Regions from separate parts of the Reyranella sp. genome, predicted to be linked through region 2. Evidence: riboswitches for the same ligand, from Rfam matches in the RefSeq annotation. Region 2 holds a riboswitch; each other region holds the start of a gene.
The links. Region 2 has a riboswitch for cobalamin ahead of ACQY8M_RS10205 (DUF1636 family protein). Riboswitches for the same ligand answer to the same signal wherever they lie in the genome.
Positions count from the first base shown of each region.

Region 1: linked by a shared signal. The riboswitch ahead of ACQY8M_RS26120 (TonB-dependent receptor plug domain-containing protein) and the one ahead of ACQY8M_RS10205 (DUF1636 family protein) in region 2 are both predicted to bind cobalamin.
Region 3: linked by a shared signal. The riboswitch ahead of ACQY8M_RS26050 (fatty acyl-AMP ligase) and the one ahead of ACQY8M_RS10205 (DUF1636 family protein) in region 2 are both predicted to bind cobalamin.

Region 1 covers NZ_OZ257242.1:5,345,629-5,355,640, forward strand. Annotated here, with positions in the region: gene ACQY8M_RS26095 (hypothetical protein) at 1-212, opposite strand, end outside; gene ACQY8M_RS26100 (HNH endonuclease) at 525-1,346, opposite strand; gene ACQY8M_RS26105 (hypothetical protein) at 1,528-2,697, opposite strand; gene ACQY8M_RS26110 (hypothetical protein) at 2,694-3,224, opposite strand; partial or broken gene ACQY8M_RS26115 (type I restriction endonuclease subunit R) at 3,555-3,819, opposite strand; cobalamin riboswitch at 3,863-4,060, shown strand; gene ACQY8M_RS26120 (TonB-dependent receptor plug domain-containing protein) at 4,142-6,079, shown strand; gene ACQY8M_RS26125 (ABC transporter substrate-binding protein) at 6,099-6,920, shown strand; gene ACQY8M_RS26130 (FecCD family ABC transporter permease) at 7,314-8,276, shown strand; gene ACQY8M_RS26135 (ABC transporter ATP-binding protein) at 8,290-9,084, shown strand; gene ACQY8M_RS26140 (DUF6925 family protein) at 9,093-9,773, shown strand; gene ACQY8M_RS26145 (peptidoglycan-binding domain-containing protein) at 9,878-10,012, opposite strand, start outside.
Region 2 covers NZ_OZ257242.1:2,084,052-2,094,063, reverse strand. Annotated here, with positions in the region: gene ACQY8M_RS10240 (cobalt-precorrin-6A reductase) at 1-135, shown strand, start outside; gene cobJ (precorrin-3B C(17)-methyltransferase) at 108-851, opposite strand; gene ACQY8M_RS10230 (precorrin-2 C(20)-methyltransferase) at 848-1,606, opposite strand; gene ACQY8M_RS10225 (precorrin-8X methylmutase) at 1,603-2,226, opposite strand; gene ACQY8M_RS10220 (precorrin-3B synthase) at 2,228-3,268, opposite strand; gene ACQY8M_RS10215 (cobaltochelatase subunit CobN) at 3,265-6,381, opposite strand; gene cobW (cobalamin biosynthesis protein CobW) at 6,384-7,430, opposite strand; gene ACQY8M_RS10205 (DUF1636 family protein) at 7,427-7,786, opposite strand; cobalamin riboswitch at 7,823-8,017, opposite strand; gene cobO (cob(I)yrinic acid a,c-diamide adenosyltransferase) at 8,002-8,613, shown strand; gene ACQY8M_RS10195 (cobyric acid synthase) at 8,643-10,012, shown strand, end outside.
Region 3 covers NZ_OZ257242.1:5,332,688-5,342,699, reverse strand. Annotated here, with positions in the region: gene ACQY8M_RS26065 (carbon-nitrogen hydrolase family protein) at 1-349, opposite strand, end outside; gene ACQY8M_RS26060 (VIT1/CCC1 transporter family protein) at 417-1,079, opposite strand; gene ACQY8M_RS26055 (SphA family protein) at 1,076-2,056, opposite strand; gene ACQY8M_RS26050 (fatty acyl-AMP ligase) at 2,185-3,987, opposite strand; cobalamin riboswitch at 4,069-4,266, opposite strand; gene nthB (nitrile hydratase subunit beta) at 4,321-4,938, opposite strand; gene nthA (nitrile hydratase subunit alpha) at 5,092-5,688, opposite strand; gene eno (phosphopyruvate hydratase) at 5,809-7,092, shown strand; gene ACQY8M_RS26030 (antibiotic biosynthesis monooxygenase family protein) at 7,056-7,373, opposite strand; gene ACQY8M_RS26025 (AraC family transcriptional regulator) at 7,445-8,275, shown strand; gene ACQY8M_RS26020 (alanyl-tRNA editing protein) at 8,344-9,066, shown strand; gene ACQY8M_RS26015 (FtsB family cell division protein) at 9,157-9,456, shown strand; gene pdhA (pyruvate dehydrogenase (acetyl-transferring) E1 component subunit alpha) at 9,631-10,012, shown strand, end outside.

The sequences.
Region 1 (10,012 bases), 3.3 Mb from region 2:
AAGCTCCTCGCCATCCGCCGCGCCATCAAGCGGCGCACCGCCGTCGTCCTCGCCGGCGACTGCCCCGGCTCCAGGCGCAGCGCGGCGCGCTTGTGCTGCACGGACTCGCGCGCCCGGTCGAGCGCCTTGCCGATCCGCGCATCCGTCCAGCCAGCCGCCACGAACCGGCGCAGGGAAGCGATATCGTCGGCGTACCAGCTGTTGCCATTCATTGTGGAACTCCCTCGTCCCGGCGAGATATGGCGCTCTGGCGCGCGGCCAGTCGCCGGCAGATCGTCGCCGCAGTTGCGAGAGAGAACGTCCAGGGTCGGCCGAGATTCGCCATACCTAGGGATAAGGGGAAAGTGTAACTCCCCGGAGCAACAAGAAAAATGGGTTGCGTCGGTGTGGCGTGTCCAAGCGAAGGCGGATCGCATGCCCAAGCCTCACCCCCGAAACGCGTGGTCGTTATGCCAGCGCAGCGCCTCGGGGCCGGGACGGCGCACGATCTGCTCTGGCGCGAAGATCGGCTGCCCGTGCAGGGCCTAATAGTGCCGCCCGTTGTCGAGCTCCTCCTTGATGCGCCGGCTCACCTCGAAGCGCAGATCGGGCGTGACGGGCACGTAGCCGGCATCGAACAGACTGTGGATGTCGCGCCGCAGCAGGAGCCCGTTTCGAGCTTCATTTTCGCCGCCATCGCCATAGGGACGGATATGTGCGGCTTCGAGCGCCGGCAGGGTCCGCTCCTGCATGATGGCGCAGCGCCGATTGTAGATGTCCGTGACCAGCACCCGGAACGCGCCCTGCCCCAGCCGCGGCCGGATGAGCTGCGGCTCGCCCAACCGTGCCGGTTCTTCGGCCATGCCGGGGAGGCCGGGCCGGTTCATCCGCTCGTTGACCGCGTCCCACAGCGCAAGCCCGTCCGCGTCGCCGGTGCTGTAGGTCTTGAAGGCCACGATGTTCGACGCCCAGCTCGCCGGCGCGAGAATCCAGTCGGCCTCGGCGAAGAAGAAAGGCTGCGTCAGGATACGGCAGCCGATCTCGAAATCGCTACGGTGGCCCGGATCGACCCGGCGGTACAGCGCGATGCGCGCCCGCATTTCCTGCGCCGACCGCGCGCCGTTGGCTTCGCGAAACGCCTCCCAGGCTAGCGAGCATGGCAGCGCGTTGGTGTAGGCGAAGATGCCGCCACCGACGATCACGTTGCGCGGGGCGTGGAGCTTGAACAGGAATATCTCGCCCGGCTGAAGGACGCGAAAGTTGGCGGCGGGCGGCGCCCAGAAATTGACCTCAGCACGGTTCGGCTGCTGCCGCAGCATGTTGAACCAGTCGCCGTTCGTGACAGCGATGACGAGGTTGATCGGCATCCAATGCCGCCGCCTCCAGTTCGCGTTCCTCGGCCGGCGCCAGCGTCTTGGCGAGCAACGTGTCGCACAGGCGGCGGCGGGGGCGGTAGCGGCCGTAAGGCTCGCCTCCCGGACGTGCATTCATTGGTTAGAACAACCGGTTAACAGGGCTCATGCGGGAAGTCCTGTCGGCCGATGCCGATCATCTTGGGCCGTCTATGACCTTGGAACCCGACGCCGGCGAGGAACGGTTCGCCGAAAAGCGCAGGGCAGCATCACGGCAGACCTTGCTTTCCGATGTCGACGCCTTTTCGAGAAGGTGCCGGCGAGTAGAAAGATAATCCGTCAGCAGCGAGTAGCCTTTGCCCACGACTTCTTCGTATTGATAGCCCAGCAGCAACAGCCTTCCTTGCCAATTGGGATAGCCGGCTACGGTGTCGAGGTAGCGCAGGCATAAGGCGTCCTTGGATTTTCCTTTCATCCCGACCACGAAGGTCAACATCGACAACACCGCCGGTGTGTAGCATGTATCCAACAACAATCCGGTCGGGTTCTGCCTGAAGCACCGGGCGGCGAGGAGCCGCACTATGAAGCTGTCGGCACGGAGCTCCTCGCGCTGTTCGCTGCTCAGGCGGTCGAGAAATGCCGCCAGGTCGGCATTGTCTCTCATCGGTATCCGCAACGGCACTTTGGTCACGTGGCCAACTTCGTGCAGCAGCAGGAAGGCGACCATGGCTTCGAGGGGCACGCGCTTGCTCTCGAGCAGCACGTCGGGCACCCGGCCACTATCGAGATCCGCCTGAAGCTGATCTTTGCTGTCGTAGCGCATCAAAAGTATGTATCGGGCCCAGTCGGCCCCGAAGACGATCCTGAAAAGCAACAGGTGCTGCTCCATAAGGACAATGCAGCGACATTCGGGCGAGGTCTTCGCCAGCTCCCAGGTGTTCTGCCGGTTCAACACGTCCATTACGACCTTGATGCTCGTCTCGGGATAAAGTGTCCCGACGCAGTCGTCCTTGTCGCCGCAATTGGACGCATCCGGATTGATTTCGCCGAGATCGCTCGTGATCGAGGTGATGAGTGTTTCTAGCTTGCTGCGCTCTTCCCAAAGCTCGCGCGGGCTCAGGGGCGATCCGACGAGATAGACGACCAGCTCGTCTTCGCGCAATCCCCGACCATTCAACTGCCACGAAGCGACGATACGGAACGGCTCCCGCGCCACTCGCAGCACGTCGTTAGCTACTTCGATCGCTCTTTCGGCATCGGGGCGCAGCGTCCGGGCCTCTCCCAGCGCCTCGATGAGAGGCGGCGGCCTCGGGGGGCAGGCGGTTGCAGAAAGAATGGCGGCGAAAATCAGGCAAACGAAGCTCATGGACGGTGTTCCGCCAACGTGATTACGAGGGCATCGAGAATGCCGCGTTCTGCTGCGGGATTGACGGCGATCCCGGCAGGCACCTCCATGATCGCCTTTTTGAGCGCCGAGATATCCCCGTCTAACGGCTTTACGCCGGTCTTTTCGACGAGGTCGCTCGCTCCCATTGCAAGCGTCGCGATCGCCGTAAGCGCTCCGATGGCGGTGACCTTCTTGTTGAGAAATTCTTCCCTGTCCGCGCGGCTCTGACGGCTTCTCCATCCGGCCACGATTGAGGCCAGCGCAGTCAGTCCCAATCCCAGGAAACCGAGCCAGACTGCGACGGTCTGCCAGAGACGCTGGCGCTCGACGAGGATAAGCGCATTCGTCTTTGCCTTGGCCAGCAGGGTAGTGGCCTCCTCCGAAAGCTGGATGCCGGCCGCCCCTTTGAAATCGGTCGGATAGGCGGTGAGCTGATAGGCCGGCATCGCGACGACTGCCAGGAAAAGCAAGCCCGCAAGACCAATCAGAACGAATGCAAACCGCATGTACTACCCGCCCTTCCCGCGGCGACGTTGCACCGTCGCCCCGTTAGGTTGTCTCTCCGATGCATTTTACACCGGGCCGCGGGCCTGACAAACGAATCCTGGCAATTTGCGACGTGCGCCTGCCCGACGGAAGTTGTCATCCCGGGCGCGACCTCTCTCCTCACCGGCAGCGGCCATATATCCGCCTTGGCGAGCGCACCCAGGGCAAAGATTCGGTGGGCGACGATCAACGCTTCGCAGGCGATGCTAGCGACGGCGGCGGCGATGCGGTCGTGCGCGGCCTGCATGGCGAAGTCCTCGATCGGCGCCTGCGCCAAATTTCTATGTTGTCGGCGGCGGGACGGCGTCGAGGTCGAGATTTGTTTCGATGGCCAGTCCGGTCATGAAACAGAAAGCCGCGCCGTTGGACGAGAAAACGAAGGCGACGCCGAGAGTCGCGGCGTAGTCGAGGCCGCCGCATGACATCGCCGACGCTGTGATTGTTGTCCTTCGCCTCGATCAGCGCGAGCGGGAGTTTCGGCTTGTAGTAGAGAACAACGTCGGCCTTCTTAGCCTTGCCGCGCGTGACAAGCTTGCCGCGCACGATGATCCGCCCAAGTCCCCCCGCCAAACTCCTTGACGCGACAGCGCCCTCAAATTACCAAAGTCACATCGACGGTCCTCCCTAACCGGAGGCTAACAGGGAATGCCGTGCCGCCCGTGAGGGCCAATCGGCAGCTGTACCCGCAGCTGTAAGCGGCGAGCGAACGCCATCAGGTCACTGGACTTCGGTCTGGGAAGACAGGCGCAAGCGACGACCCGTGAGCCAGAAGACCTGCCGGCGATAGCGTCGCTCTTCCGATGGACGGGACAATCCAACGGGACGGTCAACCGAGCGGTGACGCGCCTTGTGCGTGGCTGTTCTGGAGGACCGTCCGATGATGCCGTTCCGTCGATTTCTGCTCGTAGCCTCTCCCCTGCTCCTGCCGTTCTGTGCATCCGCGCAAACCGAAAGCGGCATAACGGCGACGATGCCCAATGTCGTGATCACCACCGACCGCGAGCCGGTGCCCGCCGACAAGGTGACGGGCACGGTCACGGTCATCAGCCGCGACGAGATCGAGCGCCGGCAGTTGCGCACCGTCGACGAAGTCTTGCGCTATGTCCCCGGCGTATCCGTCCAGCAGTCGGGGGGTCCGGGCACGCAGACTTCGGTGTTCGTGCGCGGCAGCAACTCCAACCATACGGTCGTGCTGGTCGACGGCATGTCCATCACCGATCCGTCGACGCCCAATGCCTCGATCGACTTCGCTCATTTCCTCACCGACAACCTCGACCGCATCGAGGTCGTGCGCGGCCCGATGAGCACGCTCTACGGCTCGGGCGCGATCGGTGGCGTGATCAACATGGTGACGAAGAAGGGGCAAGGCTCCCTCTCTGCCGGCGGCTATGCCGAGCTGGGGACGCGGCTGCAAACCAGCCTCGGCGCCTATGCGACGGGCAGCGTCAACCGCTTCAACTACAATGTCAGCGCAAGCGGCCTGTACACCCCGGGCCAGAGCGCCATTCCCCCGCGCTTCATTGCGTCGGATGGCTATTTCGACAACGACGCCTACCGCAACATCAACCTGGCGGCACGGCTCGGGGTCGACATCACGGAGAATGCCAGCCTGACGTGGTTCGGCCGTTACATCGACACCCAGGTGAAGTTCGACAATTACGCATTGCAGCCGGACTTCACCTTCGCGCCGGCGGAAGATCCCAACGCGACCGAATTCACGCAGCAGTTCTTCAATCGCCTGCAATTCGACGGCAACTTCTTCGGCGGCGTGTGGAAGCCGACGATCGGCGTCGGCTATTCGACTGTCTATCGGCACGCTCTGGACTATCCCAGCATCCAGATCCCGTTTCCCGCACCGATGAACTCGACCTACAACGGACGGCAGTTCAGCGCCGACTGGAAGAACGTCTTCACGATCACCGAGCAGGCCAGCATCGTGGCCGGCATCGACTACAGCAACCAGTGGGCCTACTCCAACGCCGACACCGTCCAGCAATGGGGCCAGGTTTCACAGACCGGCCTCTACGCCCAGGGCCGTGTCACGCTGTTCGAGGCGCTCACGCTGTCGGCCGGCGGCCGCGTCGACTTCAACAGCCTCTACGGCTCGAATGGGACGTGGCGTGTCGGCGCGAACTACCTGCTCAGCGCGACGAACACCACCTTCAAGGCCTCCTACGGCACCGCGTTCAAGGCACCGTCGCTGAACCAGCTCTACAACGCCGGGCTGTTCTGCGTCGGCAATCGTAACCTGCAGCCCGAGACCAGCCGGGGCTTCGAAGTCGGCGCCGAGCAGACGATGTTCGACGGCAAGGTCAAGGCCGGCGTCCTCTACTTCAAGAACAACATCAGCAACCTGATCGACTGCGTCACTCCCTTCACGCAATACACCAACGTCGCACCCCAGGCGCAAACCGAAGGCACCGAAAGCTTCGTGGACATTCAGGTCACGGACTGGCTCGACGTCCATTTCGCCTACACCCACACGCTCGCCTTCAATCTCACGACCGGTGCCTGGCTGGTGCGTCGTCCCGAGGATGTCTTCTCGGTGCGCGCCGCCGTGCGGCCGATCGAGGGCGTGCGCCTGGGTGCGGAGCTGAACAGCGTCGGAGGCCGCCACGATCTCGATGCGGTTACTTTCACGCCCATCACCCCTCCCCCCTACACTCTCCTGCGCGCCACGGCGGCCTGGGACGTCCGCAAGGGAGTCGAGCTCTTCGCCCGCGCCGAGAACATCCTTGACCAGCGCTACGAAGAGCCCACAGGGTTCCAGCCTCCGGCCTTCCAGGCCTTCTTCGGCGTGAAGGCCAAGTTTTGACGCAGGGACTGGTGTCGACGTGAAGACCGGGCTTGTCGCCGCCATGCTCTGCCTCCTCCTGGCGGCCACGAGTGCCTGCCGTGCCGAACCGCCCAGGCGGGTCGTGACCGTCAACCTGTGCCTCGACCAGCTCGCCCTGCGCCTCGCCGCGCCCGGGCAGCTGGTCGGGGTCAGCTATCTCGCGCGCGATCCCCGCACCGCGGTTCTGGCCGATCGCGCGCGCAACATCCCCACCGTCCGCGCCACCGCCGAATCGATCCTCGATCTCCGGCCCGATCTCGTCGTGTTCGATTCGATGGCGCATGCCAACGTCAAGCGGCTGGTGCGTGCCGCCGGTGTGTCGATCCTGGAGCTTCCCTGGGCTGCCTCGCTCGAGGAAGCGGAGGTTCAGATCGCGCGCATGGCCGACGTGCTCGGCCGCAGCGACCAGGGCCGCGACCTGATCGTCGCGATGCGCGAGCGGCAGCGCCAGCTCGTGCGGCCGGGCCCGCCGACCGCCACGGCTGCCGTGCTGCAGGCCAACCTGCGCACGACCGGCAAGGGCAGCCTGATGGACGAGCTGCTCGGCCTGACAGGCTATCGAAATCTCGCCGCGGATCTGGGCATCTCCGCCTATGGCCGCTTCTCGCTGGAAGCCGTGCTGGCCGGCCGACCGGACCTCGTCATCCTGGACGAAGAATCCAACGCCGATCCGGCGCGCGCCACCTCGTTCGTCGACCATCCGGCGATCGGGACCTTGGCGCGACATGCCCGCATCCTGTCGTTGCCGATCCGCTACTCGATCTGCGCCGGTCCTGAGAATCTCGACGCCCTGCAGAAGCTGCGCGAGGTGCATCCGTGAGAACAGGCCTGGCGAGGCTGCGCCTCGGACCGACAAGACGCTCTTGTCGTCCTGAGCGCAGCGAAGGACCCCACCGAACGATCAGACACGGGCCGCGCCGCTGGCGCGAGGTCCTTCGCTCCGCTCAGGACGACCGGAGGGGGCAATGAAAGTGCACGCATTTGGATGCGGTTCGGTCACTCAAGCCAAGCTTGCGCTGCTGCGCCTCGGCCCGACAAGACATGCCCTTCCTGCTGGGAGCGCGGCTCTCCAGAGCCGCTCTTTCTTCGGTTTGCCACAGCCTATGAGCGGCTCTGGAGAGCCGCGCTCCCAGCGTGAAAAGCGCACAAGCGCTCAGGACGACAGGAAGGAGGTCCTGGTGAACATGGGAAACTTGACGCAGTTGGATGCGGTTTGGTCACCCACGCTAAGCTAGCGCTGCTGGTCGTCGTGCTCTTCCTCGTTTCGGTCGCGACCGGGCCGGTGTGGTGGCCGTGGCGGCTCGGCAACGAGGTGGGATGGGCGATCGTGCTCGACCTGCGGCTGCCGCGCGCCGTGCTCGGCGTGCTGGTCGGCGCGGCCCTCGGGCTGAGCGGTGCCGTGCTGCAGGCCTGGCTGCGCAATCCGCTCGCCGAGCCGGGCGTGATCGGCGTGTCGGCGTGCGCGAGCTTCGCCGCCGTCTGTGCGTTCTACAGCGGGCTGGCCGCGGCATTCGCGCTCGCCCTGCCGCTGGCCGGCATCACCGGTGCCGCGCTCGCCGTCGCGGGCCTGATGATGGCAGTGCGCGCCGGCACGGGCACCGTATCGCTGCTGCTGATGGGCGTGGCGATCAACGCCATCGCCGCGGCGCTGATCTCGCTGGTGCTCGCGCTCGCCCCCAACCCCTTCGCCTTCCAGGAGATCTGGCTGTGGCTGGCAGGATCGATCGCCGACCGGGATATGCGCCACATCCTCGTGTCGGCGTCGTTCATCGTCGCCGGTGCGGGGCTCGTCCTGATGAACCGCCGCTGGCTCGACGCCCTGTCGCTCGGCGAGGATGCGGCACGCAGCCTGGGCGTCGACACGCGACGGCTCGGCCTGTGGCTCACGCTCGCGGTCGGCCTGATGGTCGGTGCGGCGACCGCCGTCGCCGGCATGATCGGCTTCGTCGGGCTGGTGGCCCCTCACCTCGTCCGCGCGCACGTCGGCTTCAAGCCCGGCGCGACGCTGGTGCCGTCGATGCTGGTCGGCGCGATCCTGGTTCTCGCGGCCGACATCGCCGTGCGCGTGCTGCCGACTTCCTACGAGCTGCAGCTCGGCGTCTTCACCTCGCTGGTCGGTGCGCCGTTCCTCGTGCGCGTGATCCGGCGTACGCGCGCCTCGTGGCTCGCGGCATGACGGGGCTGGCGACATGACCGTGCTCGCCACGCGCTCGCTGGTCCGCCGCCGGGGCGCGCGGACGGTGCTCGACGGAATCGACGTCGCCTTCGCGGGCGGCCAGCTGAGCGCCATCGTCGGCCCCAACGGCGCGGGCAAGACCACCTTGCTGCGCCAGCTCGCGGGCCTCGATCCGCCCGACGGCGGCGAAGCGACGCTCGACGGCGCCCGGGTCGACCGGCTCGGTGCCGCCGTGCGATCACGACGCATCGCGTATCTGCCGCAGAGCGCCGCCGTCTATTGGCCGCTGCTGGGACGCGATCTCGTCGCGCTGGGCCGCCTGCCGCACGGAGCCGACCTCAGCCGGCCGCTCTCGCCGACCGACACCGCAGCGATCGAGCGGGCCCTGGCCCGGGTTGGGAGCACGTCGCTGGCAGGGCGCCGGATCGACGAGCTGTCGCAGGGAGAACGCGCCCGGCTCGCGCTGGCCCGCGTCCTGGCCACCGAAGCCGATGTCATCCTCGCGGACGAGCCGGTCGCGAACCTCGATCCGGCCTATGCCCTGGAAGCGATGACGTTGCTCAGGGCGGAAGCGGCGCGCGGCGTCTGCGTCGTGGTCTGCCTGCACGACCTTGGATTGACCGCCCGCTTCGCCGACCACGTCGTGCTTCTCGTGGCTGGCCGGATGCAGGCGTCCGGTGCGGCCGCGGCAGTGCTGCAACCGGACGTGATCGACCGCGCCTATGGCGTCGGCTTTCGCACGGTCACCATCGACGGGGTCGCCCAGCCGGTCGCCTGGACGTATCGTGGGCAGAATTTTTCCGGGTAAATTTACACATGCCGAATTCCAAACAGGAGCTGCGCCCGCTGGAGGACGATCCGGCAGAGATCGTGCGCCGCTATCTGGCCGATCCGCTCACCGGCTGGAGCGTGGGCACCTACGGTGCCATCGCCGAATTCCAGTACGACCCCGACGAGCCGGGCCTGCGGCTCGATCTCGAGGCCATGTCCGTGCGGACCGAGAGAGGCGCTCTGGCGATCGTCTCGCTCGAGGGCGTGCAGCCCTTTGGCCTCACCGACGACGGCGGACGGCTGCGGGAGATCGCCTTCTGTTCCGAGCGGCGCGGCGCGCAACGCGCGACGGTCACCGATCTGGGCGATCGGACATTCGACGTCGGCATCGCGGCGCCTCACATCGACATGCTGGTGCGCCTGCGGTCTGGTGACACGGAGACCGATGCCGCCCTGCGCGCGGGCGCCGGCCGTCCCCTGTTTGCTGCCGACAACCCGGCCGGCCTCGCGATTGCGCGCGCCAGCCCGACGCGCATCCTCGCTTCGGCCGTGGCGCGCATCGAGGTCCATCAGCCGATCCCGGCGCCGGGCGGCCGCTCGCCCGAGGGACCGCACACTCACCTCTTGCCGAAGTTGCTGGCCCAGGGCCGCATCCACCCGCCCGGATCGCCGCTGCCCGACGGCCTCTATTGCGGGCTGAGCCTCTACCCCCGAACCAGGCTCTAGCTGGGAGCGCGGCTCTCCAGAGCCGCTCTTTCTTCGGTTTGCCACATCCCATGAGCGGCTCTGGAGAGCCGCGCTCCCAGCAAAGACAATGAGCGAAACGCGTTTTACCGCCAGGCGCTGCGCAGCGCCTGATCGGTCTTCCACCTCTCCACGGCCGCGACGTCGTCGCAGGAGAAGACCTGGGCGTTCTTGCGGGGGCTGGCCTCGATCCAGGCGAAGACCAGGCACTGCGACGTGCT
Region 2 (10,012 bases):
AAGATCGCAGCGGCGCGTGCGCTCGCCCTGCCCGTCGTCATGATCGCGCGGCCACACAAGCCGGCAGGCCATATCCTGACCAACGTCGAGAAGGCCGTTGCCTGGCTTCACGGCTTGGCTCCGCGCGGCGTGTAGATCCAGCGGCCGACCCGGCGTGTCGTGCTCGAGCCGACGATGACGAGCGTCCGCATGTCGGCCACGCTTGCGTCGGCGTCCGCGAGGGTCGTTACGACGACCTTCGAGTCGGCGCTGCCCGCCGCGCGCACGAACAGCACCGGCGTCTCGCCGGCCTTGATCGAGCGCAGCAGCGTGAACGCCTCGCCGAGCTGATGCGGTCGGGCCTTCGAGGCCGGATTGTAGAGCGAGATCACGAAGTCCGCCTCGGCGGCGGCCTTGAGGCGGCGCTCGATGGTGGCCCAGCTCTTGAGATTGTCCGACAGCGAGAGGGCGCAGAAGTCGCCACCCAACGGCGCGCCGGCTTCGGCTGCCGCTGCCAGCATCGCCGTGACGCCGGGCTCGACCCGGATGTCGAGTAAGTGCCATTCGGGGTCGCCGGACTCGACCGCCTCGAAGATCGCTGCGGCCATGGCGAACACGCCGGGATCGCCACCCGACACCACGGCGACGCGGCGGCCAGACGCCGCGAGAGCCAGCGCGTGGCGTGCGCGGTCGAGCTCGACCCGGTTGTCTGAAGCATGGCGGCACTGATCGGCGCGCAACGCCGGCACGCGATCGAGATAGGGACCGTATCCCACCAGATCCGTCGCCGCGGCGAGGGCCTCCTGCGTCGCGGGAGTCATCAGCTCGGGCTTGCCCGGGCCGGTGCCGACGACGACGAGCGAGCCGGTCACAGCCGCCTCCCCTCGCCCGGGATCAGCACCATGGCGAAGTATGCGCCCCTCGGCGCGTCGCAGTCAGCCAGAGGCACGATGCGCTCGTCCTGCATGGTGCCGCGCTCGACATAGACCGCCCGCGAGAGAAGTCCCGCCCGCTCGACGGCGCGGCGCACCTTCGCGAGGTTCTTGCCGACCTTCATCACGACCGCAGCGTCGGTGCGCTGCAGGCGCTCGACCAGCATGTCCTCCGCGAGCGTCCCCGGCAGCACGGACAGGGTGTCGTTGCCCCAGGTCATCGGCAGGTTGGCGCGCGTCCAGCATCCCGACATGCCGGTCACGCCGGGCACGACCTCGACCGGGAAACCCGACGCCAGCCGCCGCCACATATGCATGAAGGAGCCGTAGAAGAACGGATCACCTTCCGCGATCAGGCCGACCGACTTACCCTCGTGCAGCAGCGCCGCCAGCGACTCGGCAGAGGCACGGTAAAAGCCGGCGATCCGGGACTGGTAGTCCGGATGCTCCGCGGGGATCTCGTCGGTCACGGGATATTCCAGCCGCGCCTCGGCCTGGCCATCCTTCATCAGCGGCGCCACGATGCGGCGCGCATTGCCGACCTGCCCACGCTTGGCGAAGAACGCCACGACATCGACCGCACGCACCAGCCCCGCGGCGCGCAAGGTAAGATACCGCACGTCGCCCGGCCCGACACCGATGCCGTACAGCGTGCCCGCGCGCGCCGTCCCGGCCAATTCGTCGAGGCTGGTCATTCGATCTCGCTCGCCAGCGCATTGACGGCGGCCACGGCCATCGCGCTGCCGCCCTTGCGGCCCTTCACGATCAGGAACGGCATCCTGCCGTCTGCCGCCAGCGCGTCCTTCGATTCGGCGGCACCGACGAATCCGACCGGCAGGCCGATCACGGCGGCCGGCGGCCTGGCCCCTGCATCGAGCAGCTCGAGCAGGCGGAACAGCGCCGTCGGCGCATTGCCGATCGCGACCACCGAGCCGGCCAGCCGCTCGCCCCATAGTTCCATTGCCGCCGCGGTGCGCGTGTTGCCGATGCGGCGCGCGATATCGGGCACGGCCGGATCGTCGAGCGTGCAGACGATCTCGTTGCCGGCCGGCAGGCGCGAACGCGTGATGCCGTTGGCGACCATCTTGGAGTCACACAGGATCGGCGCGCCGGCGAGCAGTGCCCAGCGCGCATTGTCGGCGAAGCCGTTCGACATGACGATGTCGCGCGCGATCTCGACCATGCCGCTGGCATGGATGATGCGCACCGCCACGCGCTCCTCGGCCGGCGTGAAGCGCGCGAGGTCGGACTCGGCGCGGATAATGGCGAACGAACGGCGATAGATTTCCGCGCCGTCGCGGATATAGCTCGGCATGTCAGGCGTCCAGGAGCGATGCCAGTTCGTCGCGCGCAACCGTCCGCACCACCCGATCGCGCGCGGTGCCGTTGCGCACCACGCCATAGCGGCCCTCGCTGCCGACCAGCACGAGATCAGCCGGCGCCGACCGCGCGCAGCCCTTGGCGCAGCCGGAAACGTGGATGCTCCCGGGAATGCCGAGCGCCGCCACTTGCCGCGCGGCCGACCGCGTGTCGACGGTCGCCGAGCTGCAGGCCGACGCGCCAGGACAGGCCTCGATGCGCAGCAGCGGATCGTCGTCGTCGACGATCAATCCAGTGCCGTCGATCACGGCGTCGATATAGAGCGCGCGCCACGGCGACAGGCGAATCTCCGACGCACCGGCCTCGGCGCACCGCTCCACAAGCTCACGCAACTGCGACGCTTCGAATCGGCCGAACGGTACGGCAACACCAGTGAAGCGGCCGAGCCGACCCAACCGCCGCCGCCCCGGCACCGGCATGACGATCATCTTCGAGAGCGATCCCGTGCTGCCGAGTGCCGCAGCGACCGCTCGGTCAGGCGTCGTCACGCCCCGCCATTCGCCGTCTATTCGCAAAGCAACGCCCTCGGTGGTCATGCACAAAGCGATGTCGGCGCGTTCGCCCGCGATCGACAGCGGGCCACCGCCATCGACCAGGCAACCGAATTTGGCCGGCACGTCGTGCGGCAAGGCGCGGCCGAGCGTCAAGGCCAGCGCGCGCACCTCGGGACCGGCGAGCGGGTCGACCATTACGTTGCGCGCCTCCTCGGCTTCGAGCAGGCCGAGTCGATCGAGCGCGTCACGCAAGGCCGGCGAGCGTTCCTCGCTGAGGCCGCGGATCTGAAGATTTGCGCGCCGCGTCAGGTCGATGTGGCCGTTGCCCAGTGTCGCAGCAATGTCGGCCAGCCCCGCCGCCTGTTCCAGCGTGAATGCGCCGACCCACGGTCGCACGCGCACGAGCAGGCCGTCGCCACTTTGCATCGGGCGCAGCACGCCGGGGCACCAGCCCTTGATCTCATAGGGAACGGTCAGACTCATGAACGAGCCTTCTTTATCGCCCGATCGAGGTCCAGCGCGACCGAATTCAGCCGCGTGACCCAAAGGCCGCGGTCCAGCGCGTCGCGCAATCGGGCCGCAATCGCCGCCGCGGCCACCGGATTCTTGTCGAGCATCGCGGCCAGCACCGCGTCGTCCGCAATCAACGCCGCGTGCGTCGCATCGAACAGGGAACCCGGGACGGCGTCGGCCGTCGCGGCGAAGGCGTAGAGCGCATCGACGCTCTGGGCGATCTCGGCGACGCCGCGATGGCCGTGGGACAACATGCCGGCCAGCCAGCGCGGATTGGTGAGACGGCCGCGCACGACCCGCGCGATCTCCTCGGCGATGCGGCGTGCCTTGGGCGTCTCCGGCTTGCTGGTATCGAGGTGATAGAGTTCCGGCGTGTTGCCCAGCATCGCCGCGGCCGCCGCAAACCCGCCGGCGAAATCAGCGACTCCATCGCCGTCCAGCAGATCGCGTTCGCGGTCGTCCTGCGGGTGCACCAGCAGGTCGGCGGTCGAGACGCTGGCGCGGAAATCGTCCCCCGCGTCGCGCTGGCCATCCGCGCCGCCATAGGCATGCGTCACGGCGGCGAGATAGGCCTGGCCGAGATCCTCGCGCGTCTGCCAGGCACCGTCGAGCGCGAGGTCGCCGGCCTGTGCGCCGTAACTGCCGGGCGCGCCGCCGAAGATGCGCGCGAGATCGGCGCCCGCACGGCGGGCAGTTGCCAGTGGATTGTCCGAATCGTCCTCGTCGAGGTCGGCCACGCGGCGCACCGCAAGATCGAACAGCGCGATCTGGCTTTCGAAGATGTCGCGGAACAGACCGGAAATGCGCAGGGTCACGTCGATGCGCGGCCGGTCGAGCGTCGCCACCGGCATGACCTCGATGCCGGTGACCCGATTCGACTGGTTGTCCCACACCGGCCGGACCCCGAGATAGGCCAGCGCCTGCGCGAGATCGTCGCCGCCGGTGCGCAGCGAAGCCGATGCCCAGAGGTCGATCACCAGAGCGCGCGGATAATCGCCGTGATCCTGGAGATAGCGACGCACGACCTCGTCAGCGGCGCGCCCACCGATCGCCGACGCGGTGCGCGTCGGGATGGCGCGCGGATCGATCGAGGTGAGGTTGCGGCCGGTCGGCAGCACGTCCGGACGCCCGCGCGAGGGCGCGCCCGCCGGCCCCGGCGGCACACGCCGGCCGGCGAGCGCCGCCAGCAGCCCGGCGCGCTCGCCTGGTCCGCATTCGCCGCGACCAAACACATGCAGGCTGTCGCGGATCGAGAGATCCTTGATGTCGCAGAGCTGCGCATCGAGCTTGGCGATGGCTTCATGGTTGGCCTCCCCGCGCACCAAGCCGCAGTCGGCCGCCAGCCCGCTCGTCCAGGCGCGATCGACGATCTCCTCGCCGAGATAGCGCAGGCGGCGCGAATCGAGGCCATTGGCGGCAGCATATTCCTCGACCAGGCCTTCGAGCTCGGCCATCGGCCCGTGAAGCCCGGCGGCGCTGAGCGGCGGCGTGAGATGGCCGATGGTCACCGCCGCCAGCCGGCGCTTGGCCTGCACCGCCTCGCCGGGATTGTTGACGATGAAGGGGTAGATCACCGGCAGAGCGCCGAGCACCCGCTCGGGCCAGCACTCGGCCGACAGCGCCAATGCCTTGCCGGGCAGCCATTCGAGCGTGCCGTGCGTGCCGAGATGCACCAGCGCGTCGATCTTCTCGACGTTGCGCAACCAGGTGTAGACGGCAACATAGTCGGGGTGCGGCTCGGCCGCCGTGTCGTGATAGCCCGAGCCGCGATCGGGCTGGAGCAGGACCGTCACCTTGCCGCATTTCAGATGGGGTCGCATGCGGTCCAGCAGGGCGCCAACGTCTGCGGCCGTCCATTCCTTTCCGCCGGTGTCGTAGCCTTCATCCGCCAGCAGCCGCAGGATTTCCAGCGCACTCTCCGTCGTGTCGAGGCCGACGGCATAGCCGGTGCGGCCACCGCGTGCGGGGTAGTCGCAGAGCATGAGGGCGAGCCGTCGCTCAGTCGGCTGCTTGCGCCCGAGCCGCGCCCACGCGGCGGCGAGCCGCGCCACATAGTCGACGCGATCGGGCTCGGACTGATGGCGGACGCTGGCGAATTCCAGGCGCGGATCGGTCGGCGCTTCGGCCTTGAACGAGATCGCACGTGTCAGCAGACGGCCGTCGAGTTCCGGCAGCACGACATTCATGGCGAGGTCGGCTGGCGACAGACCGCGGCCGGACTCGCGCCACGCCTCGCGCGCACTTCCCGACAGGACAACCTGCAGCACCGGCACGTCGGCGGCATCGAGCACCGTCGTGTCGTCCTCGCGCATCGCCGAAAAAGCCGTGGTGTTGAGGATGACCGCAGGCCGCCGGCGCTTGATCAGCTGCGTGAGCGCCGCAGCGATCGCCGGGTCCTTGAGGCTGCTCACGGCGACGGCCAGCGGCGCCAGACCTTCGCGATCGAGCGCCGCCATCAGCGCGGTCACCGGCTCATAATCGGCCGCCATGAGATTGGCGCGATAGAAGACGACCAGAGCGGCCGGGCGCACGTCGGCGGCATCGCCCAGCACCGAGATCGGGCCGACCGCGACCGGCGGCCGCCAGGGTTCGTCGCGTCCCAGCAGGGTGCCCGTGAAGCGCAGGGCCTGGCCGAGATTTTCGACCCCGCCCTCGCGGAAGAACCGTTCGAGCAGCGCCAGCACGCGCGGCGGCAGGGTCGACATCGAGGCGAGCCGCGGATCGGAGCGGTCGTCGCCCGGCAAGGCCGCGAACAGGATGCCGTTTTCACGCGCGGCATCGGCGATCCGTTCGAGTCCGTAACGCCAGTAATCGACGCCGCCGAGGCAGCGCACGATCACCACCTTCGCGCGCGCCACGACGCTGTCGACATAGAGGTCGACCGACATCGGATGCCGCAGGCGCTTGAGGCTGGCGAGCCTCAAGGTCGGCAGCGCGACCGCGTCGCCCTGCCAGGCGGCGGCGAGCGCCGAAAGATCGCTGTCGGAGAAGGACAGCACGACCACTTCGGCCGGCGACTGGCCGAAGTCGACGGCGGCGTCAGCCTCCTCTAGCGTGGCAAGCTGGGTGGCCAGGACATGCATGATCAGCCGAGAATCAGCGCCTCGATGCCCGCCTTGTCGAGGCCCTTCTCGCCGATCACGACCAGCCGGCCGCGGCGCGCCTCTTCGGTCGCCCAGCGCCGGTCGTATTGATGCTGGAACCGTGCGCCGACACCCTGCACGAGCAGGCGCATCGGCTTGCCGGCGATGTCGACGAAGCCCTTCAGGCGCAGGATGTCGTGCGCCGCCGTCGCCTTGGCGAGGCGGTCGATCACGGCCTGCGGCGAGTCGAAGGACGGCAGCTCGACGATGAAGGTGTCGAAGTCGTCGTGGTCGTGCTCGCCCTCGATCTCGTGATGCGACGGCCGTCCCTCGAGATCGGCTTCGGCCTTGGCGCCAAGACCGAGCAAAACGGCGATCGGCACCTGGCCGTTCTGCGCCTCGACAACCTTTACAACACGCGGCAGGGTCCGGCCGATCTCGGCCGTGACATCGAGGCGCTGCCGCGCCGACATCAGGTCCGACTTGTTCAGGATCACCAGGTCGGCGCAGAGCAGCTGGTCCTCGAACACTTCTTCGAGCGGGTTATCGTGGTCGAGCGAGTCGTCGTTGGCGCGCTGCTGCGCGATCGCCTCGGGGTCATCGGCGAACCGGCCCGCGGCAACCGCCGCACCATCGACGACCGTCACCACGCCATCGACCGTCACGCGCGAGGCGATTTCGGGCCAGTTGAAGGCCTTCACCAGCGGCTTGGGCAGGGCAAGGCCGGAGGTCTCGATCACGATATGCTCGGGCGGGTTCGGCCGGTCGAGCAGGCTCGTCAGCGCCGGCACGAAGTCGTCGGCCACCGTGCAGCAGATGCATCCGTTGGCGAGCTCGACGATCGCATCCTCGGGGCAGCTCTCGATGCCGCAGCTCTTCAGGATCTCGCCATCGATGCCGACATCGCCGAATTCGTTCACGATCACCGCGAGGCGGCGGCCGCCGGCATTCTCCAGCACGTGGCGCACCAGAGTGGTCTTCCCGGCGCCGAGGAAGCCGGTGACGATGGTGCAGGGCACCTTGGCCAGAGTGCCGGCGAGATTGCTCATGACGGTTCCTTCACGGTTGGCATCGGCGGGACGCGCGCGATGGTGTTCTTGCGGACATGCACCGGCCGCTCGCGCCAGACGGTGAGGCCATCGGCGCTCGCACCATGAAGGCGTGCGAACTGCAGCACGTCGTCGACGTTCTGCTCGGGATCGAGATTGCCGACGATGTAGGTCCACTTGCCCGGCGCCGCGACCGCGACGGTGCAGGAGCGCGTGCAGTTGGACAGGCATTCGACCGGCTGGATGTCGAGGTCAGCCGCCTGCTGGCTCAGCGCCGCGAAGAGGCGCGCACCGGGACGCGGCTCGGAGGGATCACCCTCGCGGCGGCAACTGACGCAAACGAACAATGTCGACACACGATCCTGCTTTCATTTGGCGGTTCCCCGCGCCAGTGACTGGGCTCTCCGACGGCAGGTTTCCTGGCTCTCGGGTCAACGCCGCGGGCCGCCTTCCCAGTTTCCCCTAAGGGACGACCAGTGGCATCCGGCCCGAAACTCGCCGACTACAGTTGCGGGGGCAGCCGCGGCATGACCGCGTTCCCTTTCCGTCGCCCGCTTGATAGCGTGGCCGCATGACCGACGCAATCGACGAGGCCGACCGCCACAAGGCCAAGATGGCCAACCGCAAGGCCGCTCAAGATGCAGAGGTCGCGGCCAAGACGATCGAGAAAGGCCTGCTGATCGTCCATACCGGCAAGGGCAAGGGCAAGTCGACGGCGGCCTTCGGCCTGATGCTGCGCGCGCTGGGTCGCGGCTTCCGCTGCGGCGTGGTGCAGTTCGGCAAGGGCGCCTGGCAGTCCGGCGAACGCACCGCCATCGAAACGTTCGGCGACCAGGTCGAATGGCACACGCTGGGTGAAGGCTTCACCTGGGAGACGCAGGACCGGGCGCGCGATGTCGCCGCCGCCGAGCGCGCCTGGGCCGCCGCCCGGAAGATGATGGCCGATCCGGCGATCCGGCTGATCGTGCTCGACGAGCTCAATATCACCTTGCGCTACGACCATCTCGACGCCGCAGCGGTGGTTGCCGCGCTGCAGGCGCGTCGCGCCGACCAGCACATCGTCGTCACCGGGCGCAACGCCAGGCCCGAGATGATCGCAGCGGCCGACCTGGTCACCGAGATGACTCCGGTGAAGCATCACTTCGCCGCCGGCGTGAAGGCGCAGGAAGGCATCGAGTTCTGATGGCCGCCCCGGTTCGTCCGAGGGCCTTGATGATCCAGGGCACGGGGTCGGACGTCGGAAAATCGATGGTGGTGGCCGGATTTGCCCGCATTTTCACGCGCCGCGGCCTCAAAGTGCGCCCCTTCAAGCCGCAGAATATGTCGAATAACGCCGCCGTTACCCCAGATGGGGGCGAAATCGGTCGCGCCCAGGCGCTGCAGGCGCGAGCCGCGCGGGTGCCGCTCAGCGTGCACATGAACCCGGTGCTGCTGAAGCCCCAGAGCGAGACCGGCGCGCAGGTCGTGGTGCAGGGCAAGGTCGTCGGCACGGCCAAGGCGCGCGCCTACCAGACGATGAAACCGAAGCTGCTCGGCGCCGTCCTGGAGAGCTTCGGCATCCTCGCGACCGAGGCGGACCTCGTGCTGGTCGAAGGCGCGGGCTCGGCCTCCGAGGTGAACCTGCGCGCCTCGGATATCGCCAACATGGGCTTCGCGCGTGCCGCCGACGTGCCGGTCGTGCTGCTGGGCGACATCGACCGCGGCGGCGTGATCGCGAGCCTCGTCGGCACGCAGGCGGTGATCGATCCGGCCGATGCGGCAATGATCGTGGGCTTCATCGTCAACCGCTTCCGCGGCGATCCGGCTCTTTTCGCCGACGGCATGAAGGAGATCGAACGGCGCACCGGCTGGCCGGCGCTCGGGCTGCTGCCGTTCTTCGAGCACGCCCATCGGCTGCCGGCCGAGGACGCGCTGGGCCTGTCGACGGCGCGGCGCGGGGAGGGCGTAAAGATCGTCGTGCTGGCCTATCCGCGCATCGCCAACTTCGACGACTTCGATCCGCTGCGATTGGAGCAAGGCGTCGATCTCGTTTTCCTGCGGCCCGGCGAGGCGATCCCCGGCGACGCCGCGCTGGTCATTCTGCCGGGCTCGAAGGCCACCATCGCCGACCTCGCCGCCCTACGCGCGGCGGGCTGGCACATCGATCTTCAGGCCCACGTGCGGCGCGGCGGGCAGGTGCTGGGAATCTGCGGCGGCTACCAGATGCTCGGCCGCACTGTCGCCGATCCGCACGGCATCGAGGGTCCGCCGTCGACGGTCGACGGCCTCGGCCTGCTCGCCGTCGACACGGTGCTGGCGGGCGACAAGGTCCTGATCGAGGTCTCCGGCACGGCGCAGGGCGTGCCGTTCAAGGGCTACGAGATGCATGTCGGCCGCACGAGCGGTAGCGCGAAAACATTGCTTCGTCTCGACGGCCACGACGAGGGCTCGGTCAGCAATAACGGCCGGATCGCGGGCTGCTACATCCATGGCCTGCTGGCCGACGACCGCCAGCGACGCCATTGGCTCGAACGCCTGGGAGCGGCGACCTCGGGCCTCGACTACGAAGCCGATGTCGACGCCACGCTCGACCTGCTGGCCGA
Region 3 (10,012 bases), 3.2 Mb from region 2:
CGGTCACGCCGCCGTCGGGTCCCAGCACGATCATGCTGTTGAAGAGGGCATCGCCGTCCGCTTCCGGTTGGCCCAGCACGATCGAAGCGCCGCCGGTGCGTCGCGCCAGCCGTGCCGCCCAGTCGAGAAGCGCCGGCTGCTCCCCGGCGATCCATGTCGTGCCGATGAGATCGCGGAAGCCGTAGCCGCTGAGGCAAAGCTCGGGAGTCACGATCAGCCGCGCGCCCCGCGACGAGGCCTGCGATACGGCCCGCTCGATCAGGCGCTTGTTGTATTCGACGTCACCCGGCCGGGGAGCCAGATGAAGCAGCGCTATGGTCTGCGCTTGATGGGCCTGGAGGGGAGACATGGCGAGCGAGGTTACTCCGGCAACGGTGGCGCCCAGAAGATCGCGCCGGGGAAGGCGCCGGCCGATCCTAGCCACCGAGCGGCACCGCCAGCAGAACCAGCGCCGTTCCGACCAGGGCAATGACCAGGCCAGTGAACCAGCGATTGCCTCCGGAATAGTGAGCCCACCAGTAGCCGCTGAAGAACATCAGTGCGAGCTGCAGCGCGTTGGCCACGCGCAGGGCCGTGAAACCGTCGTGGAACAGCAGCAACGGGATCAGGCCCGGGATCGCCGTCATGCTGACCAGGACCACGATCAAGGCCGCGGCCACCCAGTCATTCGCCTGAAGATGAGCCCGCTCCGTTCCCGCATTCCTGAACAGCTCCAGAAACGAACGGTGAAGCCTGGCTCCGTCCTGTGGCCGCATCGACGGTTCGCCCTCGAGGTCGAACTCCTCCTTGACCGCGGCCATTGCCTCCTCGTCGGTCGAAGCAGCCTGAAGTCTCTTCACGAACTGGACGCGCCGATTTCGGTTGAAGAGCGTACCCAGCAGGTAGAATGCGCCGTCGATCACGCCCCAGGCCACGTTGCAGCCCAGCAGCGCCAAGGCGAGCTCGACGCCGACGATATCTGCGCGTTCGGAGAGCAGGCGGGCGCCGGCGGTTATGGTGAGCGCCATGACCAGGCCGAACAGTATCTCGAGCAGCGTTTCCGACGGGTCGAGATGGCGCCTGACGAAGCGGACGATCATCGCGCCCTCTCTTCCGGGCGCCGGGCGCGCGACAACGAGACGGTGACATAGACGTTCCAGCCCTCGGGGCGATTCTGAGCGGCAAATTCCTTGTAGCCGCGGACGTCGAGCTCGGCCGCGAGGCCGCCGAGCTGGAAGGACCAGCCAATCTGCGGCCCCGCGCCCGCAACCTGCGACCGGAACCCTCCCAGCAGCGCTGCGCCGCCGGTGTCCGGGCTCACCTGGCCGAAAAAGTAGCCCGCGGCGCCGACATAGAACGTATCGCTGAACGAGTACGACATGCCGACATCGATATGCGCGTCCATCCCGCTCTGGTAGCGCGTGGTCGGATTGATGAAGTTATACGTCAAGCCGGCCGTGACCGAGACCTCGAACCCCGATGCCGGCATGTAGGTGTAGCCCATGCCGGCATCGATCGCCCAATGGCCCAGCCCGACACCGGCCAGACGGTTGGGATCGTAGGTTCCAACCGGTGCGCTGCCCATGATGTAGGTCATGATGTTGTGGCTGCCGATCTGCCACTTCAGCGATGCCATGGGGTAGAGATCGCTGACGCCCGCCGCGCTGTCACTGCTCCTGGCCGAGAAGGCGCCGGCATTGGGCGTCGCCAGGACGCCCCACACGGACGTATCGGCGCGGCCGGCGGAGAAGGTCACGCCCAGCCACAGCTGCCCATTCAGCACCGGATCGGCGAAGGTGTAGCCGGGCGTCAGGAAGAGATATTGCTCGGCTGTGTCATAGCCGAGCAGGAGCCCGCCGCCGCGGGAAAAGCTCGTCCCCGCGGTGGCGCTGGCCTTGCGGAAATAGAACATCGCCTCGAGGGAGAACCCGGCATCACCCGGCACCGCGGCGAAGCTCGCGAACTGGCCCGGCAGCCAGACGCTGGCGCCGCCCTCGTCGGCAATCGCCCGCACAGGAACGAGCGCCACACAGAGGGTGCCAAGGAGCGGCAGACTCACGACAGCCTTGCGCTGCATGCGATCCCCCCTTTTGCGCAAGCATAGCATGGCAACATGCAACCCGGTTCACGGGCTGGCGGGTAATCGTCGAGGGCCTCCTGGATCGCGACCAGAATGTCACGCAAGCGATCTCGCGCGGGCGCGCTTCACTGTCCGGCATAACCACCCGCGAGGAACGTGGCTTTGGTCGCGGAGCGGCTGAGCTTTCCCGACGAGGTGAGGGGCAGGCCGAGGCGGCGCGAGATCAGGACGACACGGCCGTCGACGCCGAAGGCCTCCTTGGTCTTCTGCCTGATGTCGCCTTCGAGCGTTTCGTCCGCGGCGGCGTCCGCAGGAGGGGCCTGCACGACGATGACGACGGACTCCATTGCACCGTCGTCGACGGAGAAGGCGCAGGCGTCGCCGCGCCGCAGGGAGGGCAGGGCTTCGACGCTCCACTCGATGTCCTGCGGCCAGATGTTGCGGCCGTTGACGATGATCAGGTCCTTCGCGCGGCCGGTGATGACGATCTCGTCGTTGCGCCAGTAGCCGAGGTCGCCGGTGTCGAGCCAGCCGTTGCACAGCACGTCCGTGCTGTCCTCGACCGGCGGGAAATAGCCGGGCATGACGCTGGGGCCACTGACGAAGAGCCGGCCGACGCGCCCTTCGCCGAAGACGATGCCGTCGGGGTCACGGATCTCGATGCGATGGCCGGACAATACCCGGCCGCAAACCACGAACTCGCGGCTGTCGCCGGCATGCGAATCGGTCGGCCGGTCGAGGCGCAGGCCAGTGAAGGGGCGCACGAAGCTCACGCCGACGCAGACTTCGGCCATGCCGTAGCTCGGCAGGAAGGCGCGCGGGTCGAATCCCGCGGCGTTGAAGCTCTCGGCAAAGCGCTGCAGCACTGACGGCTGGATCATGTCGGCACCGACACCGGCCAGACGCAGGCAGGACAGATCGATCTCGCCCAGCGCCTTGGTTTGCGCCCGGCGGGCGGCCAGATCGTAGCCGAAGCTCGGGCCGTAGGTGATCGTGGCGCGGCGCCGCGAGATCAGCGACAGCCACTGCAGGGGGCGGCGCGCGAAATCCCAGGGCGCGAGCAGGTCGACGCTGCGTTGCGCGCACATCGGGGCGAGGACGAAGCCGATCAGGCCCATGTCGTGATAGAGCGGCAGCCAGCTCACGCCCGAGTCAGTGGCGGAGACCTCCTGCGCGGCGAGCGAGCCCGTGATGTTGGCCATCAGCTGGTCCTGACGGATGTCGATGCCGCGCGGCTCGCGGGTGCTGCCCGAGGAGAACTGGATGTAGCACGCATCGCCAGCGCCGAAGGGCCGCAGCAGGGCCCTGGATTCCGGCAGGGCGTTGAACGCCGCCATGGGCCCGGCAAGCCGGACGGCCGTTCCCTCGGCCGCCCTCTGCGCGAACTCGGCAAGCTCGTCCGGCGCCACCACGCCAACGGCGCCCGCGACCGTTATCTGGCTGCGCAGCTGTTCGATGAAGCCGGCGCGCGAGCCGAGCCCCACCGGCATCGATACCGGAACCGGCACGACCCCGGCATATTGCGCGCCGAAGAAGGCGATGCAGAAGCCCGGCCAGGTATCGGCAATCAGCACCAGCCGCTCGCCGCCCTCGAAACCCGCGCCGATCAGGCGGCGGGCGAAGGCCTGGGCCTGAACCTGCAGGTCGCGATAGGGCAGGCTGCTCGAAAGCTTTCCGCGGGCATCGAAGAAATTGAGGCCGGTCTCGCCGTGCGCCGCATAATCGAGGGCGTCGCACAGGCTGGTGAAGCCGCCGCGCCTGAAGACCAGGTCGCCGTTGAGGCTGGGCGTCGGCGTATCGACGCGCCGGTCCGCGCTATGCGCCAGGGCGTGATCGTAGCGCTGGAAGCGGCTTGGCGGCGGCGTGCCCAGGTCGGAGGCTGCGCGGTCCGGAAGACGGGCAGGCGAGACAAGACGGATCGGCGTCACAGGACGGATCTCCCAAACGGTTCGCTCAAAGCGCGCCACCGCTCGGGTAGACCGTCCCGTTGGATCATCCCGTCCATCGGAAGAGCGACGCTATCGCCGGCAGGTCTTCTGGCTCGCGGGTCGTTGCTTGCGCCTGCCTTCCCGGACCGAAGTCCAGTGACGTGATGGCGTTCGCTCGCCGCTTACAGCTGCGGGTACAGCTGCCGATTACCCCCGTCAGGGGCGCACGGCATTCCCTGTTAGCCTCCGTTAAGGAGGACCGTCGATGGCTTTACATAGTGCCGGGCAAGCGCGCTGGCAAATGTGTCCAATTCTGAACACTGCCTTGCGCCGCTATGCCACGCGCTCGAGGTAGCTCTGGAAGACGCCGACATGGACCTGGGCCGGATCGGCCGAGTTGGGCCACAGCTCCTCCGCATTGAAGCGCACGTCGTAGGTCGGCTCGTCCTCGGCATGGATGCCGTGGGCATGCGCGTCGGGAAAGGGATAGGCCGGGGACTCGCTGACCACGATTCCCGTCTTGCCGCGGACGTAGCCCGGCGCGCGGACATGGCCGGGGATATGCTCGGTGCGCACGCGGACCTTGTCGCCCGGCTTGAAGCGCTCACGCGTGGCAACATTGCTGCGGCCCGGCGCGCTCGGCATCGAAAGCGGATAGGCGCCCTGCGCGCGGCGCTCGAGCTCCTCCCTGCTCACGATGCCCTTCTCGACGCAGAGCGTCGCGAGGCTGGTCAGCGAGCGCTCGTAGTAGCTGGCCGAGAGATAGTGCCGCGGCTCCATGCGCTCGATGGCGTGGCGATACTCGTCCATGTTGAAGATGCCGAGCTTCACCGCCAGGGAGTAGAGCGCATTGACCCGCTTTTCCCACGGCTCGTGGAAGGTCCGGGCCTTGAGAGTGTAGCGGACGCGGCCGAATCCCTGCCGTCCGCCCATGTCGTGCATGCCGTCCATCTCGGGCTCCTAGACGCTGTTCATTAGATTGCTAGACAAGGTTCTTAATGCCCATTCGGTGTCATCCCGAGCGCAGCGAGGGATCTTTGAGGCCATGAGCAAGGATCCCTCGCTGCGCTCGGGATGACACTGTGCGTAAGATGGAATCAAGCACTACAAACGGGCGACGCCGATCATGGCGTCCTTGGTGACGAGGCCGGCGAGTTTCTCCTCGGACCAGCCGTCGGTCCCGGCCGGCCGCACCGGCAGCACCATGTAGCGGGTGTCCGCGGTGGTGTCCCAGACGCGGATGTCGATCGACGGCGGCAGGTCGAGGCCCATTTCCCTGAGCACGGTGCGCGACTGGCGCACGATGCGGGCGCGGTATTCGAGGTCCTTGTACCAGTCCGGCGGCAGGCCGATGATCGAGAACGCGGTGCAGGAGCACAGCGTGCAGCAGATCACGTTCTGCAGGGTCGGCGTGTTCTCCAGCACCACGAGATGGCGGTGGTGCGGCGGCATGGTGAGGCCGAGCTCGGCCACCGCGTCGCGGCCGTTGGCCAGCAGGCGCGCCTTGAAGGCCGGATCGGTCCATGCCCGGGCGACGACCCGGGCGCCGTTCTCCGGAATCCATTTCTCTTCGGCGGTGTGCATGAACTCGTCGATGAATTCGGCCGGCTTCAGGCCGCGCTCCTCGAACGCGGCCTGAATGGCGTCGACGCGCTGCTCCACCGTCGCGGTATTCTGCTGGATGTTGCCGTGGTCGGGCATGGCTGGAACTCCCTCTGGCTCTGCGGCTTTCTCCGACTATAGAAACGCGGCGCCGTCTCGTCACTTGCCCGGGAGTGGGCGCGCGGCTAGAGAAATCGCGCCCCAGAAGGAGTTTTTCTCATGAGTGCCATCGTCGACATCCGCGCCCGCGAAATCCTGGACAGCCGCGGCAATCCCACCGTGGAAGTCGAAGTCGAGCTCGAGAGCGGCGCCATGGGACGCGCGGCGGTTCCGTCGGGCGCCTCGACCGGCGCGCACGAAGCGGTCGAGCTGCGCGACGGCGACAAGAAGCGCTACGGCGGCAAGGGCGTGCTGAAGGCGGTCGGTGCGGTCAACGGCGAGGTGATGGACCTGCTGTCGGGCCTCGACGGGCTCGACCAGATCAAGATCGACCGGGCGCTGATCGAGCTCGACGGCACGCCGAACAAGGGCCGCCTCGGCGCCAATGCAATCCTCGGCGTCTCGCTCGCCGTCGCCAAGGCCTCGGCGATGGATTCGGGCCTGCCGCTCTACCGCTATGTCGGCGGCAGCCAGGCGTCGGTGTTGCCGGTGCCGATGATGAACATCATCAACGGCGGCGCGCATGCCGACAATCCGATCGATATCCAGGAATTCATGATCATGCCGGTCGGCACCGACCGCTTCGCCGAGGCGCTGCGCATGGGCTCCGAGGTGTTCCACGCGCTGCGCAACCAGCTCAAGGACGCGGGCCACAACACCAACGTCGGCGACGAGGGCGGCTTCGCGCCCAACCTCGCGACCGCCGACGAGGCGCTGTCGTTCATCATGAAGGCGATCGAGAAGGCAGGCTACAAGCCGGGCGAGGACATCGTGCTGGCGCTCGATCCGGCCTCGACCGAGTTCTTCAAGAAGGGCAAGTACGAGCTCGAGGGCGAGGGCAAGTCGCTCGATGCCGGCGGCATGGTCGACTACTACGCGGCGCTCGTCGCCCGGTACCCGATCGTCTCGATCGAGGACGGCATGGCCGAGGACGACATGGCCGGCTGGAAAGCGATCACCGACAAGCTCGGCAGGAAGATCCAGCTGGTCGGCGACGACCTCTTCGTCACCAACCCCAAGCGCCTGGCCGACGGCATCAAGAATGGCCTCGCGAACGCGATCCTGGTGAAGGTCAACCAGATCGGCACCCTGACCGAGACGATGGAAGCCGTATCGATGGCGCGCAACGCGAGCTACGGCGCGGTGATGTCGCATCGCTCCGGCGAGACCGAGGATTCGACGATCGCCGACCTCGCCGTCGCCACCAACTGCGGCCAGATCAAGACCGGCTCGCTGTCGCGCTCCGACCGCCTCGCCAAGTACAACCAGCTGCTGCGCATCGAGGAGCAGCTCGGCACCCAGGCGCGCTACGCCGGCCGGTCCATCCTGAAGGCCAGCTCGTAGTGACGGGCGAAATCGTCGAAGTCGGAGAGCACGGCCCGTGCTTCCGGCTCGACGATCGCGGTGGCGATATCGTCGCCGGCGAATGACCGGATCGCGTCGAGCGATTCCCAGAAGGTGACAGCCAGGAATTCGGTCCTGCCGTCGACCTCGCGCCGCAGCAGCCACGCGCCCTCGTGACCGGCGAGCGTCGCGAGCTCGGGAAACACCGTTTGGGTCACGTGCCCGAAATAGGCGTCGGCCTTGGCGGCGCTCGCCTGGCCGCGCCACATGCGTACGATCATCGGACCTCCAAATCCTGCTCGAGATGACAGTGAGCGTGGTGCGCGTGCCCGGGTATTGGTAAAAATTGACCATGCCGCGCGTCGATCCGAACAACTCGACCCAATACTGGTGGGACCGCCATCTCGGCGGGCTCAGCCTGATGCATGCCGATTTCACGACCCACGACTATCCGCAGCATACGCACGACGCGCTGGTGATCGCGATCACCGAGCAGGGCGGATCGGTCGTGAAGAGCCGCGGCGCGCTTCAGGATGCCACGCCGTCGACCCTGTTCGTATTCAATCCCGAGGAGCCTCACGGCGGCTGGATGGGACGCAGCGAGCGCTGGCGGTACCGCTCGCTCTATCTCACCCGGCACGCACTCGATCGCGTAGCGGGCGAGGTGGGCGTCGAGATGGTGCCGTACTTCATGCGCAACACCTTCGCCGACCGCGACCTGATCGACGCCTTCCTGGCGATGCACCTCGCACTGGAAGAGGGCCGCGACGTGTTCGCCGAGCGCGAGTTGCTGGTCGGCGCATTCGGCACGCTGTTCCGGCGCCATGGCAGCGGCCGGCGCCCGATCGAGGCGCCGCCGCGCGATCGCACGTTGCTGTCGAGCGTGGTCGAGCGCATGCGCGCGGAATACGCCACCGACCTTCGCCTCGAGGACCTGGCGGCGGGCGTCGGCCTGACGACGTTCCAGCTCATCGGCCTGTTCAAGCGCACGGTCGGCCTCACGCCGCACGCCTATCTGACGCAGGTTCGGCTCGGCATGGCCTGCCGGCACCTGCGGCACTCGCCGGTGCTGGCCGAGGTGGCGACGGCGGTCGGCTTCTACGACCAGAGCGCCCTCAACAACCACTTCAAGCGCTGCTACGGCATCACGCCCCTGCAATTCGCGCGCGCCGCGGCCGCGTAGCCGGATCATGTGGCACGCTCCCGGCGAACAGCAATTTTCGCCAATACGGTCGACGCGGCGCGGCTTACATGCCGGCAATGCACCTCTACTGCCATGACAATCCCGAGACACTGACGCTCGAAACCGAGGTCACCGACGCGCGGCCGGGCAAGGTCTCGCTGGCGCAATCGCCTTTCTATCCCGGTGGCGGCGGGCAGCTCGCCGACCGCGGCGTCATTGGCTGGAGCGGGGGAGAGGCCAAGGTCACGGGCTTCGAGCATTCAGCCGGCAAGATCTGGCATCTGCTGGATACGCAAGAGGAGGTGGCGGGCAGGGTGGAAGCGTCGGTCGATCCGGATTTCCGCCGCAAGATGCGCCAACTTCACACCGGCACCCATGTACTGAACGCGCTCGTATTCCAGCAGTTCGACGGCGCGCTGGTGACCGGCGTGCAGATGGCAGAGGACGGCACCGCTCGCATGGATTTCGACCTGCCCGCTGCGGACAACGACCGCCTTCGCGCGCTCGAAGGGCCGATCAACGACCTGATCCGCCAGGACATCGCGGTGAGCTTCGTCTACGTGCCCATGCACGAGGCACAAAACACGCCCGGCCTGATCCGCAGCCGCTCGGTCGCGCCGCCGCCGACGCCGGACGGCAAGATCCGCATCGTCGAGATCGCCGGCCTCGACCGGCAGGCCTGCGGCGGCACTCATCTTGCCTCGACCGGCGGGTCGCCGCCGATCCGGATCCTGAAGATCGACAACAAGGGCCGGCACAATCGCCGCATCCGCATCGCGCTGGCCGAATAGATTCGGCAGAGCCGAATAGATTCGGTAGAGCCGAATCGGGCTTGACTTATCAACACCACATGTTGCTCTATCCGTTCAGGAATAGCACATATGTTGTTGAGACCGCGTCAAATTCTGGCTCCCGTCATCTTCGCCACGGTGTTCGGCTACTTCGGCTACCACCTCGTGAACGGAGATCGTGGCCTGCTGGCGATGGCTCACCTGCAGCGCGAAGTGCAAATCGCCGACCAGAATCTCGCTGAGGCCGAGACGACGCGGAAGATCTGGGAGCGCCGTGTATCGGCGTTGCGCAACCAGAGCCTCGATCCCGACATGCTCGATGAACGTTCCCGTGCGTTGCTCAACTATGCGCGCAAGGACGACATCATCGTCTTCACGCCGACTCGTTGACTCGAACCGCTTTGCGGTTGGCTGGAAGAAACTGTCCGGCACCCTCGGCGTTCCGAAAACAATCGCTCAAATGCTGCGACGCACTCGCCGCCAATCTGTTTTTTCTCGCTAGATCAACCACATCGGCATGGGCGATGCTATAAGCCGCTACGGGGCCACTCGAGGGGAAACGTCATGGCAAAACCGGCCACCAAGCCGAAAGCGGAATCGCTTACGGCCAAATCCAAGTCGCCAAAACCGGGCGACAACAGCGTGAGCCCCGAGCAGCTCAAGACGTTCTACCGCGACATGCTGCTGATCCGTCGCTTCGAGGAGCGCGCCGGCCAGCTCTATGGCATGGGCCTGATTGGAGGCTTCTGCCATCTGTACATTGGCCAGGAAGCGGTCGTGGTCGGCATGCAGTCGACGATCGGCGGCAAGGACGCGATCATCACGTCCTACCGCGACCACGGCCACATGCTTGCCGCCGGCATGGACCCCAAGGGGGTCATGGCCGAGCTGACCGGCCGCAGCGGCGGCTACTCCAAGGGCAAGGGCGGCTCGATGCACATGTTCA